Amycolatopsis sp. NBC_01480: one gene and its partner. The protein of the gene in region 2 binds, or shares a complex with, the protein of the main gene of each other region. Links are inferred from orthologs where the notes say so. Each region holds a gene or a part of one and is shown on either strand. Other genes may lie near its edges.

The links.
Region 1: the proteins of uvrB (region 2) and pcrA are in contact, whole or in part, in a crystal structure (PDB 7EGT), measured with the Thermus thermophilus proteins. The link is inferred for Amycolatopsis sp. NBC_01480 from one-to-one orthologs. Residues at the interface, in WP_096411307.1 of Thermus thermophilus: Glu23, Leu25, Arg26, Asp27, Gly28, Glu29, Arg30, Phe31, Arg55, Glu326, Asp327, Phe328, Glu379, Ser382, Gln383, His398, Gly400, Arg401; in WP_096412145.1 of Thermus thermophilus: His654, Arg656, Phe657, Gln666, Asp668, Glu669, Lys680, Arg681, Leu682, Ser683, Lys685, Tyr686, Ala687.

Annotation. Positions count from the first base shown.
Region 1 is NZ_CP109442.1:4,088,086-4,096,091, reverse strand. Bases 2,862-5,968 are described here. They hold pcrA (DNA helicase PcrA), read right to left. Parts: upstream 5,572-5,968; coding sequence 3,151-5,571; downstream 2,862-3,150. Other genes in these bases: OG371_RS19675 (DUF1707 SHOCT-like domain-containing protein), read left to right, coding at 5,706-5,968. In the rest of the region: OG371_RS19685 (M23 family metallopeptidase), read left to right, coding at 873-1,556; more of OG371_RS19675, read left to right, coding at 5,969-6,134; OG371_RS19670 (chorismate mutase), read left to right, coding at 6,300-6,596; OG371_RS19665 (hypothetical protein), read left to right, coding at 6,660-6,965; OG371_RS19660 (hypothetical protein), read left to right, coding at 7,302-8,006. UniProt on the Escherichia coli protein: A helicase with DNA-dependent ATPase activity. Unwinds DNA duplexes with 3'-5' polarity. Translocates on single-stranded DNA with 3'-5' polarity. Initiates unwinding more efficiently from a nicked substrate than double-stranded DNA.
Region 2 is NZ_CP109442.1:9,562,839-9,570,737, forward strand. Bases 1,812-4,811 are described here. They hold uvrB (excinuclease ABC subunit UvrB), read right to left. Parts: upstream 4,392-4,811; coding sequence 2,232-4,391; downstream 1,812-2,231. Other genes in these bases: OG371_RS44475 (MmcQ/YjbR family DNA-binding protein), read right to left, coding at 1,812-1,916; OG371_RS44485 (DUF402 domain-containing protein), read left to right, coding at 4,605-4,811. Also shown: OG371_RS44465 (MFS transporter), read right to left, coding at 1-836; OG371_RS44470 (MerR family transcriptional regulator), read left to right, coding at 901-1,293; more of OG371_RS44475, read right to left, coding at 1,542-1,811; more of OG371_RS44485, read left to right, coding at 4,812-5,123; OG371_RS44490 (TetR/AcrR family transcriptional regulator), read right to left, coding at 5,178-5,738; OG371_RS44495 (ABC transporter ATP-binding protein), read left to right, coding at 5,942-6,847; OG371_RS44500 (ABC transporter permease), read left to right, coding at 6,873-7,598; OG371_RS44505 (ArnT family glycosyltransferase), read left to right, coding at 7,601-7,899. UniProt on the Escherichia coli protein: The UvrABC repair system catalyzes the recognition and processing of DNA lesions. A damage recognition complex composed of 2 UvrA and 2 UvrB subunits scans DNA for abnormalities.

The DNA of each region.
Region 1 (8,006 bases), 5.5 Mb from region 2 along the record:
TGTCCTGACCGGAATCAGGCCGGTCCGCGGATGGGTCCCCGTCAGAGGGCCCTGCAGGCGAATTCATCGGACGCGACGCTAGCAAGCCGACCCGGCGGGGGCGCGCTGCCGCCAGCCAAGCCACACCGCCGCCCACGCAACCGGGCAAAAGTCGACAAGAAGACAACCCTTCGGGTGGAGCAAGGGCGACGGACAGCGGAGTCGCCAACTCTCGGGCGCACGAGTCGCCGCTCGCCGAAATACGTCGCGACGGGCGTAGCTACTCATGGCGCGAGCGGCGTAATGAGATGCCGTCGAACGGGGCAGTCGGGCGTGCGGCGCACGAGGGGCGTCAAGTGGACAAAACAGTCATAAAATCGTCCCGACGAGGTGGTTGCGCCTCAACAGCGAGCCGCAATCGTTTATTTCAACGGCAGGAGCCTTGAGGGGGCGCCGGAGCCCTACCCGGAGAGTCGATCGTCCGAAAGACCTGTAACCGAAGTCACACCTTTCGGAGTAGTTCTCGATTAACTTTGAGTAATCCCCACAGCTAGCCGCGGGATCGGCGCCGCTCGTTCGGCCGACTCGCGGACGACGCCTTGCCGACAGCGGTGCCGCTTGGTTACTGTCCCCCGGTCCCCATTACAGTCAGGTCACAAAGCAGGACGACGAGCGAACCACCCCCGAGGTTGGCTCACCGGGTCCCCCCGCCCGCAGTCCTTCGCAGCAGACCCGGCTCCCCGACGATGGAAGGCCCTGTCTTGGCTTCACACCGCTCCCCCGGCGGCCAAGCCCCTTCCCCGGCGCTGAAGGACGCACTGGACGGTGCGGTCATCCGCGTGCGGGGTTCGCACCGCATCGCCCCGCCTTCTTCCGCCCTGCGTGGGCGGGTCGTGGTCGCCGCTGTCGCGGCAGGCGCGTTCGCCGCAGCCGCCGCCGGCCAGACCCTCAAGACCGTGACCTCGGAGTCCGACGCCGCCGTCACCCCGCTCGCCAACGCCCAGGAGGCGAGCGCCTCGTTCACCCTCGGCAGCGCCGGCTCCGGCGGCGCCCCCGAGCTGCTGCCCGCCGGCCACGGCATGGACGCCTCCGCCGAGGCCGCCAAGATGGCCGACAACCAGAAGGTCACCGAGGCCCGCGAGCAGGCTGAAGCCGACGCCGCGCGCAAGGCCGCCGACGAGGCGTCCCGCCCGAAGACCTGCCTGCCGGCCAACGGCACGTTCACCTCCGGCTTCGGCGCCCGCTGGGGCACCAGCCACCTCGGCATCGACATCGCGAACTCGATCGGCACCCCGATCTACGCCGCCTCCGACGGCACCGTCATCCAGGCCGGCCCGGCCAGCGGCTTCGGCCTCTGGGTCCGCCTCCAGCTGGACGACGGCACCATCCAGGTCTACGGCCACATGGACAGCTTCTCGGTCCACGAGGGCCAGAAGGTCAAGTGCGGCGAGCAGATCGCGAAGATCGGCGACCGCGGCGAAAGCACCGGCCCGCACCTGCACTTCGAGGTCTGGCAGAACGGCACCAAGAAGATCGACCCGCGCCCCTGGCTCGCGGCCCGCGGCATCACCGTCTGAGCCGCCCGGCGTCACGGTTCGAGCCGGCGAGCATGGCGGTTTGAGCCGCCGCTGACTCCGGCCACCGCCCGCCGCGACTGGACCCAGCTGAGCCTGGGCCAGGCACGCTGGAATCAGGCGCAGCGGCGCAAACAAATCCGGCAGAGCCTCGGACAGACCTGCCAGGGACGCAGGCCGATCCGGCAAGCCGGACAGCGGCGCGGGCAGATTCCGTTGCGGCACAAGCCAATTCGGCAGGCCAGACAGCGACGCGGGCAGACCATGCTGCGGCGCAGGCCGACCCGGCAGGCCAGACAGCGACGCGGGCAGACCCTGTTGCGGCACAAGCAGACCCGGCAAGCCCGCCAGCAGCGCGGGCAGACACTTTCGCAGCACAGGCAGACCTGGCAAGGGTGCAGGCCAATCCGGCAACCGCAGTTGCGGCGCAGGCGGACCCGATGGGGGCACGGGCAGGTCCGGCAAGCCAGGCTGCCGTGCAAGCAGGCCCGGCAACCCGCAGGTGGGTCCGGCAGCCATGGTTGCGGCGCGGGCAGATCCGCTTGCTGCGCAGGCGAATCCGGCAGGCAGGGCAGCCACGCAGGCAGCCCCGGTTGCTGTACAGGCAGCCCCGACCGGGGCGCAGGCAAATCCGGCGGTCCTGGTTGCGGCACAGGCAAATCCGACAGGAACAGCACCGGTCAACCATTGCGGCCGCTCTGCCTGCCATGACGACGGCTCGCCTGCCTCAGGCATCTGGCGCCGTGGGTGCTCGTGTGTCCATGGGCTGTGCTGGCGTCGCGGGGCGCTCGGTGCCGGATACCGCGGTTCGGCCTCGTAGGTCCGTGAGCTGTGCTGGCGTCGCGGGGCCCTCGGTGTCGGATGCCGTCGCTGGGGGTCGCTTGGGCTGAGCAATCGTCGTTGCGGCGGCTCGCTTTTCACGGGCCGCGCGAAAACCGGCTCAAACGGCCGCAGAGCCACGATCTGCCACTTGTCCGGGCTCGGGGCCTCGTTAGCGCTCCCCGGTCGGCAGCCGTCGGATGAAGTACGCGACAGCCACTTGCCAGACGGTGCACAGGTCGCTCCGTCGCCGCAGTGGCCACCAGCTCGAGCCGACCGGGTTCGGGCGGTCCAAGTCAGAACAAACCTGGCTTGAGTGGTCCGACGACGAGTGGTCCGGAGACGAGTGGCCAAACGGCGAATGGCCCAAAGGCGAGTTGGTGAAAGAAGAGCGGGCCAGAACCGACCGTCTCGTCCATCGGCCCCGGCCGCAGGTCTGGCAGTGGCCGTCGGCGGCCAGGTCGTGTTGGCGGAGCAGTGCGCGCCAAGCCGCGGCCAATCTCGGTGCTTCCCCTGGACCGGCGCCACCCCGACGCTGGTCCTGAGCCGTCCCCACGACTCCCTGCAAATACTCCTGTACCCCACCGGCCAGGACACCAAACAAGATCGCGTCCACACCCCTCGTCTCCCCCTCCCCAGGGGTGCCGGCGCGAGCACCAGCCTACCCCATCAAGTCGAACTTGTGTTCGACTGACTCGAGGTTAGTGGAGGGGTCCGACAAAAAACGCCGCCGGCAGAGCCACCACGAGCAGAAACCCGCCGCCAGGGGCAAAAAGCGCTAGAGCTTCACCATCGGCACGCTGCCGATCAGCATCAGCCGGACCTTGCCCGAGGCGCCGAAGTCGATGGTCGCCGTGGAGCGGGGGCCGACGCCGTCGCACGAGACCACTGTGCCGAGGCCGTACTTGTCGTGGCTCACGCGGTCGCCGACGTCCAGCTTCAGGGCCACCGTGTCCTTCCACGCCTTGCCGAACGGCGACGTGGACGAGGTGGACGAGGACGAAGACGGGGACCGGCGGCCCCAGGTGGTCGCCGCGCGCGGGCCCGAGGACGACGAGCCCGAGGACGAGCCGAAGTTCCCGAAGCCCGGGGACGAGGGCTCCAAGCGCCGCCAGTCGACCAGGTCCGGCGGCAGCTCGTCGAGGAAGCGGGAGGCCGGGTTCATCTGCGGCTGCCCCCACGCCGACCGCACCAGGGCGCGCGAGACGTACAGCCTCTCCCGCGCGCGCGTGATCGCGACGTACGCGAGGCGCCGCTCCTCCGCCAGCTCCGTCGGGTCGCCGAGCGCGCGCATGTGCGGGAAGACGCCGTCCTCCCAGCCGGTGCAGAACACCACCGGGTACTCCAGGCCCTTCGCGGTGTGCACGGTCATCAGCGTGACCACGCCCGCGCCGCCGTCGCCCTCCTCGCCGCCGTCCGCGGCCGGGATCGAGTCGGCGTCCGCGACCAGCGACACCCGCTCCAGGAACGCGGGCAGCGAGCCGGGAGCCGGGACGCCGTCGTCCAGCACCAGCTCGGCGTTCTCGTCCTGGGTGACCTCGGCGGTGAACTCGGTGAACTCCCGGGCCACGGTGACGAGCTCGGTCAGGTTCTCCACCCGCGAAGCGTCCTGCGGGTCGTCCGACTCCTCGAGCTCCGCGCGGTAGCCCGTGCGCTCCAGCACGGACTCCAGCAGGTCGTGCACCTCCGCGCCGGAGGCGGCGACCTCGCCCAAGTCGTCGAGCAGCGACACAAACCCGGTGATCGCCTTGGCAGAGCGCGGGTTCAGCAGCGCCACCTTGCCTTCGACGGCGTCGCGCAACGCGGCCGCGAAGGAGATCCGCTCGCGCTCCGCGTGTGTCGCGACGACGGCCTCGGCGCGGTCGCCGATGCCGCGCTTCGGGACGTTCAGGATGCGGCGCAGGCTGACCGTGTCGTCCGGGTTCGCCAGCACCCGCAGGTACGCCAGCATGTCCCGGACCTCGCGCCGCTCGTAGAACCGCACGCCGCCGACGACCTTGTACGGCAGGCCGAGGCGGATGAAGATCTCCTCGAATACCCGCGACTGGTTGTTGGTGCGGTAGAAGACGGCGATGTCGGAGTAGTCCGCCTCGCCCTTCTCCGCCAGCGCGTCGATCTCCCCCGCGACGAACGCCGCCTCGTCGTGGTCGTTGTCCGAGACGTAGCCGACGATCTTCTCGCCGTCGCCGGAATCGGTCCACAGCCGCTTCGCGCGCCGGTTCGGGTTGCGCGCGATCACCGCGTTCGCCGCGGACAGGATCGTCTGCGTGGACCGGTAGTTCTGCTCCAGCAGGATGGTGTGCGCGTTGGGGAAGTCGCGCTCGAACTCCTCGATGTTGCGGATCGTGGCGCCGCGGAACGCGTAGATGGACTGGTCCGCGTCGCCGACCACGCACAGCTCGGCCGGCGGGATGCCGGAGTCGCTCGCCTCGGTGCCCGCCAGCACTCGCACCAGGGTGTACTGCGCGTGGTTCGTGTCCTGGTACTCGTCGACGAGTACGTGGCGGAACCGGCGCCGGTAGTACTCGGCCACGTCCGGGAACGCCTGCAGCAGCGACACCGTGCGCATGATCAGGTCGTCGAAGTCGAACGCGTTGGCCTGGTCGAGCCGGCGCTGGTACTCGCCGTACACCTCGGCCACGCGGCGCTCGAGGTCGTTCGCCGCGTTCGCCGCCGCGTCCTCCGGGCCGACCAGCTCGTTCTTCAGGTTCGAGATGTTCACCGCGAGCGTGCGCGCGGCGTACTTCTTCGGGTCGATGTCCAGGTCCCGCGCGACGAGCGTGATCAGCCGCTTGGTGTCGTCGGAGTCGTAGATGGAGAAGCTCGACGACATGTCCAGCGTCTTCGCCTCGCGGCGCAGGATCCGCACGCACATGGAGTGGAAGGTGGACACCCACATCGCGTTGGCCCGGCGGCCCACGAGCGCCGCGACGCGCTCGCGCATCTCGGCCGCGGCCTTGTTGGTGAACGTGATCGCCATGATCTCGCCGGGGTGCACGCCCCGCTGCCCCAGCAGGTACGCGATCCGGCGGGTCAGCACCCGGGTCTTGCCCGAGCCCGCGCCGGCGACGACGAGCAGCGGGCCGCCCGCGTGGCTGACGGCCTCGCGCTGCGCGGGATTGAGGTCCTCGAGCAGGTCGCCCGCCCCGTTCCGGGCGGTGGAGGGCTTTTCGGCGGGGAGATCGAAGAGGGTGTCCATCGTCTGTCCACGCTACCCCTGGGGTACGACAGGTATTCAACAGCCACAGCCGCGGGCTGCGCTTCTGAACGTACGCCGCGGTGCCGCCTGGCGACCGACGCGCGGAGGCCGCGCGCGGCGGAGCATCGAACGGTATGGACGACAAGATTCCCGCCCGCCTCAGGGCTTCCGACGACGACCGAGAGCGCGTCGCCGCGACGATCCAGGCTGCCGGCGCTGAAGGACGCCTCACCCTGGAGGAGGTCGAAGACCGGCTGAGCACGGTCTACGCGACCCGTTTCACCGACGAGCTCGGCGAGCTCACCACCGACCTCCCGCGGCCGCAGCCCGAGCGAAGGCCGTTCGCCCGCGAAGCGCTGCGAAGCCCGGCGTTGCGGATCCACCTCGGGATCGTGGTGGCGCTCGCGGTGCTGCTGATCGTGCGCTGGGCGGTGTCCGGGGCCGAATTCTTCTGGCCGGCGATGCCGATGTTCTGGCTCTTCATCAGCGTTCTCGTGCACGCGCGCGTGCGTGCGTTCCGGGGCGCGAGCCGGCGGGGACGCGGCGCGCCTGTGCCATACTGATCGGGTGCGGCACTACAGCGAGCGATTTTTTTACGGGACCCGGACTCCGGCTCCCGTGATCGCGTAGTGCCCCACCCGCCATCACCCGCAGCCCCGGAGTCCACGGACCCGGGGCTTTCGCCGTCCCAGGGGCCCGCTGGGAGTCCGGACTTCAGAGAGGTCCCGATGAACGCGCATACGCAGAACGCCGACGGACAGCCCGCCGAGAACACCACGGCGGGCGAGGACATCGCCTCGCTCCGCAAGGAGATCGACTGGCTCGACGCCGAGATCCTGCGGCTGGTCAAACGCCGCGTCGAGGTGTCGAAGACGGTCGGCGCCGCCCGGATGGCCGCCGGCGGCACGAGGATCGTCTACAACCGCGAGATGGACGTGCTGGCCCGCTACCGCGAGCTCGGCCCGGAAGGCCGTCAGCTGGCGATGGCGCTGCTGAACCTGGGCCGCGGGCGGCTGGGCCGGTGAATTTCGGGTGGCATCGGGGACTTCCCCGATTCACGCGGCCGGGAAAACGGGCAGACTGGCCCCATGATTAACGTCATCGCCGTCATCATCGCCATCGCGAGCGTGCTGGCAGCACTGGGCCACGTGGGTTACTTGGCGCTGCTGAACAATGCGGCGGGTAAGCGGGCCGGCGGGGCGCCGGTCGCGCAGTACGTCCGGAGTCGCTGGGCGGTCGCCGGTGGTACCACTGCGGCATCACTGCTGGCCTGGCTCCTCACGAGTGGGGGAACCACCCTCGACATCCTCGCCATCATCATTGCCGCGGGTAGTGGTGCGGTGGCCATGAAGTCCCTTCAGTCGACCCAGACGAAGTACCGCAGCGGAGGGTGACCAGCGCGACCTGCGCTGATAGCACTGCGTAGCGTGAGCCACGCCCATTTGGCCGCGCCCGACAGGGTGAAACCTGTGCAAGTTGCACTTTGCCCCGAGACTTTCGCCCATGGGGTCTTTTACTGTTGGGCCCGTGAGGACCCTTGCGTCTGGGTCGGGATCCGGCCCCTGGACGCGCGGCAGCTGCGGCGCCGTGCGCCCTCTGCCGGATGCGCGTGCAGATGCTCGGGAGTCCGCAAGTGTGGAAGCAAGTGACTCCGTCGGCGCCCCTGCTCCGTTCGGCTTAACCGAGGCGCGGACTCCGTCACGGCCACACCGGGGAAGGGTCGGACGGGCATGACGGGAAACACGATGGGCGGGCCGAGCCACCCGGACAGCCTGGCGGCGGCCGAGGTCACGATGCCGGGCCGCCACCGGCCGCACGGGCCGGACGCCTGGACGCCCGTCGTGCCGCGTCGCGCCGCCGGGAACCACCGGCACCGCCCCGGACCGGACAAGATCGACCCGCCGGCCGTCGGGGCCTTCCCCCCTCCGCGCGCCGAGCAGCAGGCGGCCTTCCCCCCTCCTCGCGCCGAGCAGCAGGCGGCGTTCCCCGCCGCGCGCGGAACGCTCCCGCAGGCCCGGCCTGACTTCCTGGCCGCCCCGCTGCCCCAGCCCCAGAACCCCACCCGGGCAGCCGTCGCCGATGCCTTCCGTCCGGTGGCCGCACGCCGCGACGCCGGTGTGCTGCCCCAGGCCGATGCGGCGTTCCGTCCGCCGGTCTCGCGCGCTACCGGTGTGCTGCCGCAGGGTGACGAGGCCTTCCGGCCGCAGAACCCGCGCGGGGACAGCACTTTCCCGTCGCAGCACCCGCATCGCCGCGATGACGAGGCCTTCCGGCCCCCGGCCGCGCAGGGTTTCCCCCAGCAGCACCAGTCCGGCACGGCCGTCGCGGAAGACGCCGACGCGGCGTTCCGGCCGCCGCAGCGGTCCGGGGCGTTCGAACTGCCCCAGCCGCAGCGACTCGCGGAGCCGGACGACGCCGTGGCCCCGGCACGGCGG
Region 2 (7,899 bases):
GCGCCGACGACCGCGATGCTCACCAGCGACGCGAGGCCGAAGACGAGCAGCACGAGGTCCGTCTGCCCGCTCAGGCCCAGCGTGGTCAGGAAGGTGGCGACGTAGGTGTAGAGAATCGTATGTGCCAGCACGAAAACGAGCGTCACGGCCAGTACCGGGGTGACGCCGGGGACGGCGAGGGCCTTGAGCGCCGGTGCCTTCTCGTGGCGTCGCCCGGGCTGTTCCGGGACGAGCGCCGCGATCCAGGCGAGCGTGCCGACGGCGAGCCCCGTCATGGCGAAGAACGGCGCGCGCCAGCCGAACGCGTCACCGGCGAACGTCCCGGCCGGCACCCCGAACGACAACGCGACCGGGATGCCGGTCATGACCAGGGCAATCGCCTTGCCCCGCAACGGTTCCGGCGCGAGGCCCCGCGCAAACCCGGCGAGCAGCGCCCAAGCCAGCCCGGCCGCGACCCCGGCGATGAAGCGGGCGGCCATCGTCAGCGGGTAGCTCCCCGAGACGGCAGTGACGGTGTTGGCCGCGGCGAACCCCGCCATCGCGGTGAGGAGCAACCGCTTGCGTCCCCAGCTCGAGGTGACGGCGGACAGCGGAATGGCCGTGAGGGCGGTGCCGAGCGCGTAAACCGTGACGGCCTGGCCCGCCGCTGCCTCGCTGACGCCGAGTCCGGCGCTCAGGCCGGGCAGCACTCCGGCGGGCAGGGTCTCGGTGAGGCTGGTGAGGAAGACGGCTGTGGCCAGGGGCAGGAGAGCGCGGGTGGGGAGCTTGGCGGGGAGGTTCCGGGGGCGGTCGGGGCTGGGGTGCGGCTTGTGGTGTGGCTTCCGGTGGACTCGCATGGTCGTATGCTCGAACCATCACATGGATGTGAAGGTCAATCCGGCGAGGAGTGAGGCGGCGCACATGCGTATCGGGGAGCTGTCCGCGCGGACTGACACGCCACGTCGGCTGTTGCGGTACTACGAGGAGCAAGCGCTGATCGTGGCGAGCCGCTCCCCCAATGACTACCGCGAATACGACGAGCCGACCGTCGACCGGGTGCTGCAGATCCGCGGTCTGCTCGACGCCGGCCTGCCGACGCGGATCATCAAGCAGATCCTGCCCTGCCTGGGCAAACCCCGCGCCCTCTACTTCCCCGACGCGACCCCCGAAATGATCGCGACGCTGGAACACGAACTCGACCGCATGACCACCCGCATCACCTGCCTGACCCACAACCGCGACGCGATCGCCGAGTACCTGGACGCGGTCCGCGACGGAAACCCACCGGACGTGCTCGTCGAGGCACCGGCCTGACGTCTGGCCCCCGCTCCCCGGGACAGAACGGTAGCGGTGTGGCGGGCATCCGGGCAGGAGCCCGCGGCAAGCAGGCGGCGGTGCGGCAGGACATCCAGACCGGCGCCCGCGCGGCAAGCAGGCGGCAGCGTCTCCAGACAGGCGGCCGCGCGCTGCAGGGAGCCAGCAGGCATCCCGCGGCAGGGCGGCAGGCTATGTTCGCGGTGTGTCCTTTGTGGATTCAGGCACCGCGGCGATCGAGCGAAGGTTCAGGGGCGGCGCGACTTCGGCAGCTTGGCTACCACTGCGTCGTAAGAGGCGTCGAGTAGTTCTGCCAGTTCGGTGGGCGGCACGGTGGCGTGAACAGGAGCGGTGAGGGCGATGTTGTTCCAGCCGTAGCGGCCCAGGTAGGCCATCACCGAGACCGTGGACGGATAGCGGGTCCGGAGTTCCGCGGCCTCCTCCTCGGTGGCGCCGCATTTCAAGCCGACCGAGGGCGGGGCGTTCTGGCCTATGAAGGCGAAGGCCTTGCCTCCGACCTTCGCCACGAGGACGTGGTCGCCGAAGGGGTAGGTCTCCTGCGCGCCCGGTTTCGCCAGGCAGTAGGCGATCACGTCTTCGACGGTCCTGGGGTCGGTGGTCACGGACGGAACCCGCGCATGGGCTCGGGGGCCACGCGCTCGGCTGCATCGGCCTCGGCGGCATCGCCGACGCGAGCGGCCGCCGCGAAAGTGGCCGGAGTGGCAGCCACAAGAGTCGCACCTCCCGGAGCGGCAGCCCCAGAAGTGGCGGCCCCCGGAGCGGCAGTCCCGGGAGTGGCGGCGCCCGGAGCGACCACCGCGGGAGTCGCGGTGGCCCTCCTGGTGGCTGCGGTCGGAGCGGCGGCTGTAGCAGCCAACAGGGCAGCGTCGAGCGCGAACGTGGCGGTCACCGGCGACCGCTCACTGCATCCCCGCGGCTCACTTGATTCCGGCGGCGTCCATTCCGCGCAGTTCCTTCTTCAGGTCGGAGACCTCGTCGCGGAGGCGGGCGGCCAGTTCGAATTGGAGGTCGCGGGCGGCTTGCATCATCTGGTCGGTCATTTGCTGGATCAGGTCGGCCAGCTGGGCTCGGGGCATGCCCGAGACGTCCTTGTCCAGGAGCATGCCGGAGCTGCGGACGCGGTCGCCTTGTTCGGGTTTCTTGCCGCGGGAGGAGTTGCGGCCTGAGCCGCCGACGGCGACTGTTTCTTCGGAGTCCTCGGCTTCCAGGTAGACGCGGTCGAGGATGTCGGCGATCTTCTTCCGGAGCGGCTGCGGGTCGACGCCGCGCTCTTCGTTGTAGGCGACCTGCTTGGCGCGGCGGCGGTCGGTCTCGTCGATGGCGTGGCGCATCGAGTCGGTGATCTTGTCGGCGTACATGTGGACTTCGCCGGAGACGTTGCGGGCCGCGCGGCCGATGGTCTGGATCAGCGAGGTGCCGCTGCGCAGGAATCCTTCCTTGTCCGCGTCGAGGATCGCGACCAGCGACACCTCCGGCAGGTCGAGGCCCTCGCGCAGCAGGTTGATGCCGACGAGCACGTCGTAGTCGCCGGCGCGCAGCTGGCGCAGCAGCTCGACGCGGCGCAGGGTGTCGACCTCCGAGTGCAGGTAGCGCACCCGGATGCCCAGCTCCAGCAGGTAGTCGGTGAGGTCCTCGGACATCTTCTTGGTGAGCGTGGTGACCAGCACCCGCTCGTCCTTCTCCGCCCGCTCGCGGATCTCGTGCACCAGGTCGTCGATCTGGCCCTCGGTCGGCTTGACCACCACCTTCGGGTCGACCAGGCCGGTCGGGCGGATCACCTGCTCGACGAACTCGCCCGCCGCCTGGCCCATCTCGAACGGGCCCGGCGTCGCCGAGAGGTACACCGTCTGGCCGATCCGGTCGGAGAACTCCTCCCAGGTCAGCGGCCGGTTGTCGGTGGCGCTGGGCAGCCGGAAGCCGAACTCGACGAGGTTGCGCTTACGCGACATGTCGCCCTCGTACATGCTGCCGATCTGCGGCACCGTCTGGTGCGACTCGTCGATGACCAGCAGGAAGTCTTCCGGGAAGTAGTCGATCAGCGTGGCCGGCGCGGTGCCGGGGCCCCGCCCGTCGATGTGCCGCGAGTAGTTCTCGATGCCGGAGCAGAAGCCGACCTGGCGCATCATCTCGATGTCGTACGCCGTGCGCATGCGCAGCCGCTGGGCCTCCAGCAGCTTGCCCTGGCGCTCCAGCTCGGCCAGGCGCTGCTCGAGCTCCTCCTCGATGCCCTTGATCGCCTTCTCCATGCGCTCCGGGCCGGCGACGTAGTGCGTGGCCGGGAAGATCCGGACCTCGTCGATCTCGCGCACGATGTCGCCGGTGAGCGGGTGCAGGTAGTACAGCTTCTCGATCTCGTCGCCGAAGAACTCGACCCGGATGGCCAGCTCCTCGTACGCCGGGATGATCTCCACCGTGTCGCCGCGGGCGCGGAAGGTGCCGCGGGCGAACGCGATGTCGTTGCGCGTGTACTGCACATCGACCAGCGCGCGCAGGAACACGTCGCGGTCGAGCCGCTCGCCGACCCGCAGCATCGAGGACCGGTCGAGGTAGGACTGCGGCGTGCCCAGGCCGTAGATGCAGGACACGCTGGCCACCACGATGACGTCGCGGCGCGAGAGCAGGTTCATCGTGGCGGAGTGGCGCAGCCGCTCGACGTCGTCGTTGATCGACGAGTCCTTCTCGATGTACGTGTCCGTCTGCGCGATGTACGCCTCGGGCTGGTAGTAGTCGTAGTAGCTGACGAAGTACTCGACCGCGTTGTTCGGGAACAGCTCGCGCAGCTCGTTCGCCAGCTGCGCGGCCAGCGTCTTGTTCGGCGCCATGACCAGCGTGGGCCGCTGCACGCGCTCGATCAGCCACGCGGTGGTGGCCGACTTGCCCGTGCCGGTGGCGCCCAGCAGCACGACGTCCTTCTCGCCCGCGCGGATGCGGCGCTCGAGCTCGTCGATGGCCGCCGGCTGGTCACCGGCGGGCTGGTAGTCGCTGACGACCTCGAACCGGCCGCCGGACCGGGGGACGTCGGAGACCGGCCGGAAGTCGGACTGGGCGAGGACGGGGTGTTCGGTTGCGAAAGCCACGAGAACCAGAGTAAGCCGACCCACCGACAGTTTTCAGTCGCGGAGTCGGTATGAGGCGCTCCACCTGCGGCAAGAGGGGTTTCGGGCAGTCCCCGGCGGACCGGCCCCAGGCGGCAGCGCCCCCTACGCCCGGCCGGGTGCGCGCTGGCCGATCCGGGTACGACCCGGGTGAGAAACGTCCGGTTCCGGCCCCGCGCAAGGCAAGATGAGCGGATGACCGACCTGCACCCGCCGAAGATCGAGGTCTTCGACCCGGCCGCTCGTGTCAACATCGACCCCAAGGGCGTCGCGCGGGAGGTGGAGGAGTTCCGCGAGGAGCCGTTCGGCCTCTACCTCGCGCGCCCCGCTCCCGGGCGCGCCCAGTTCCGCTACCTCGAGTCGTGGCTGCTGCCGGTGCTGGGGCTGCGCGTCACCGACTTCTGGTTCAACCCCGGCCACGAGCGGGACCAGGACTTCTACCTCGACGTGGTCCGCGTGCGCTGCGAAGGGGCCCGCTGGATCGCCACCGACCTCTACCTCGACCTGGTGCTCAAGGACAAGCAGTCGGTCCGCGTCATCGACAACGACGAGCTGGTCGCGGCGGTCGCCGAGGGCCTGCTGCCGCAGTCCGAAGCCGAGTACGCGCTCGAAGCCACGTACGCCGCTGTCGAGGGCCTCGCCGCGCACGGTTACGACCTCGCCGCCTGGCTGTCCACAAAGGACATCACGCTGACCTGGCGGCGGCACCCTTAGCAGCGACCGGAGGTAGCGGATGACGCTTTCCCCACGCTGAGTGCAGGGAAAGCGTCATCCGCTGCGCCCACCGCGCAGAAGCGGCAAGAGGATGTCGTCGACGAGGTGCTCGACGAAGCGCTCATCGCACGGCTCCCCGACCACGACAACACGGTGCACGACCAGAGCCGGCGCGACCTCGGCGAAGACACCGCCGGACGCCTCACCCGGCAGCCGATCGGTCATCGCGGCCGCGTCGCGGTGCAGGATGCGGCGCATTTCCGCGGCCAGCCCCGGGTCGCCGCGCATCCCGGCGAACATGGCCCCGAGCAGGCCGATCTCCTGCTCGGCGATCTGCCGCGCGAGCCAGGTGACGAGCACGAGCAGATCCGCGCGGAGGTCGTCCCCGGGAAGCGAGGGCGGCGTGGCGGGCGAGCGATGCTCGACCGCGGCGGCAACAAGGGCGGCCTTGTCCCGGTAGCGGCGGTAGATCGTCGTCTTCGCCGCCCCGGAGCGGGCCGCGACCGCCTCGATGGACAGCTGCTCGTAGCCGTTTTCGATCAGCAGGGCCAGCGTCGCCTCGAGGATCGCCACGTCACGGCTCGCGTCACGCGGCCGGCCCAGCGTGCCACTCACCAGCCGATTCCCTTCCGATACGAAACGGTTTCGTAGCGAAAGTAACACGCGCCGCCGGAGCGGTCAAAAACCGCCCGCCTCCACCGATCGGTTGATGCCGGCCGCCTGCCGGTGGAGCCCGGTTCTGGCCGTTCCGGCGATCCGCGCCGGGCCCTCCCCGCGGGAGGCTTTCCCGGACGAACCGATCATGAGGGGAGGGCGCGATGCCGGTCATCGAAGTCGAGCGCCTGCACAAGCGGTACGGCACCAAGGTCGCGGTGGACGACGTGTCGTTCAGTGTGGAGCGCGGGGAGATCTTCGGGATCCTCGGGCCCAACGGCGCCGGCAAGACCACCACGGTGGAGTGCCTGGAGGGGCTGCGCGTCGCGGACGGCGGCACGCTCTCGGTGCTCGGCCTCGACCCGCGCGCGGACCGGCACGAGGTGCGCCAGCGCGTCGGCATCCAGCTCCAGGAGAGCCAGCTGCCCGACCGCCTCCGGGTCCGCGAGGCGATCGACCTGTACGCCTCCTTCTACCGCAAGCCCGCCGATCCGGAGCGGCTGCTCGCCACGCTGGGCCTCGCCGAAAAACGCGACACCGCGTACAAGAAGCTCTCCGGCGGCCAGAAGCAGCGGCTGTCCATCGCGCTCGCGCTGGTGGGCAGCCCGGAGATCGCCGTGCTCGACGAGCTCACCACCGGCCTCGACCCGCAGGCCCGGCGCGACACCTGGGACCTGATCGAGGCGGTGCGCGAGCACGGCGTGACGATCCTGCTGGTCACGCACTTCATGGAGGAGGCCGAGCGGCTCTGCGACCGGATCGCGGTGATCGACTCCGGCCGCGTGGCCGCCATCGACACGCCCGCCGGCCTGGTCGGCCGGGTCGACGACGAGCAGCGGATCCGCTTCCGCCCGTCGGCGCCGGTCGACGTGGCGCGGCTCGAGGCGCTGCCCGACGTGCTGAAGGTCGAGCGCCGCGGTGAACAGCTGGTGGTGACCGGGCGCGGCAACGCGCTGCACACCGTCACCTCGTTCCTGGCCCGCAACCAGGTGATCGCCGGTGAGCTGCGGGTGGACCAGGCGAACCTCGACGACGCGTTCGTCGCGCTCACCGGCCGGAAAATGGACTGAGGGGACCACGCAGATGCTCACCAAGATGACCGCCGTGGAGGCGAAGCTGTTCCTCCGCGACCCGGGCGCGCCGGCCACCGTGCTCGGCATCCCGCTCGCGCTGATCCTGGTGTTCGGGCTGATCCCGGGCATGAAGGACCCGAGCGCGCAGTTCGGCGGCCAGTCGCCGCTGTCCACGCTGATCGCCCCGATGGCGGTGGCGATCGTCATCGCCATGCTCGCGGTGACGCTGTTCCCGGCCGCGCTGGCCGGCTACCGCGAAAAGGGCGTGCTGAAACGGCTTTCCGCCAGTCCGGTGCCGCCGGCCCGGCTGCTCGCGGCCCAGCTGATCGTGAACCTCGTGGCCGCCGTGGTGGTGATCCTGCTCGTCGTGGGGGTGGGCAGGATCGCCCTCGGCATGGCCTTGCCGAAGAATCCCGGCGGCTTCGCGCTTTCGGTGGCGCTGGGGGCGGCGGCGCTGTTCTCGGTGGGCCTGCTGGTCGCCGCGCTCGCGCCGACCGCGCGGGCCGCGAACGGCATCGGGGCGCTGGTGTTCTTCCCGATGCTGGCGCTGGGCGGGGTGTGGGTGCCGAAGGAGCAGCTGCCGGTATTCCTGCAGCACGTCGCCGACGTCCTGCCGCTCGGCGCGACGATCAACGCCCTGCGCGAAACCGCGGCGGGGCACGCGCCGGAACTTCTGCAGCTGGGCTCGATGGCCGCGGTCACCGTGGTCTGTTCCGTGCTCGCCGCCCGATTCTTCCGCTGGGAGTGACGATGACCGCGACCACCACCGTCCTGGCGACGCGCGCCGTCGCCCCGTTCGCCCGCAAGCCCGTGCTCATCCTGGCCGGCCTGCTCACCGCGCTGCTGGCCGTGACTGGGAACCGCTACGGCTACATGGGCGACGAGCTGTACTTCATTTCCGCCGGACGGCATCTGGCCTGGGGCTACGTCGACCAGCCGCCGCTGCTGCCGCTGCTGGCCCACACGATGGACGCGATCTTCCCCGGTTCTCCGCTCGGGCTGAGGATTCCAGCCATCCTGGCGATGGCCGCCGCGGTGGTCTTCGCCGC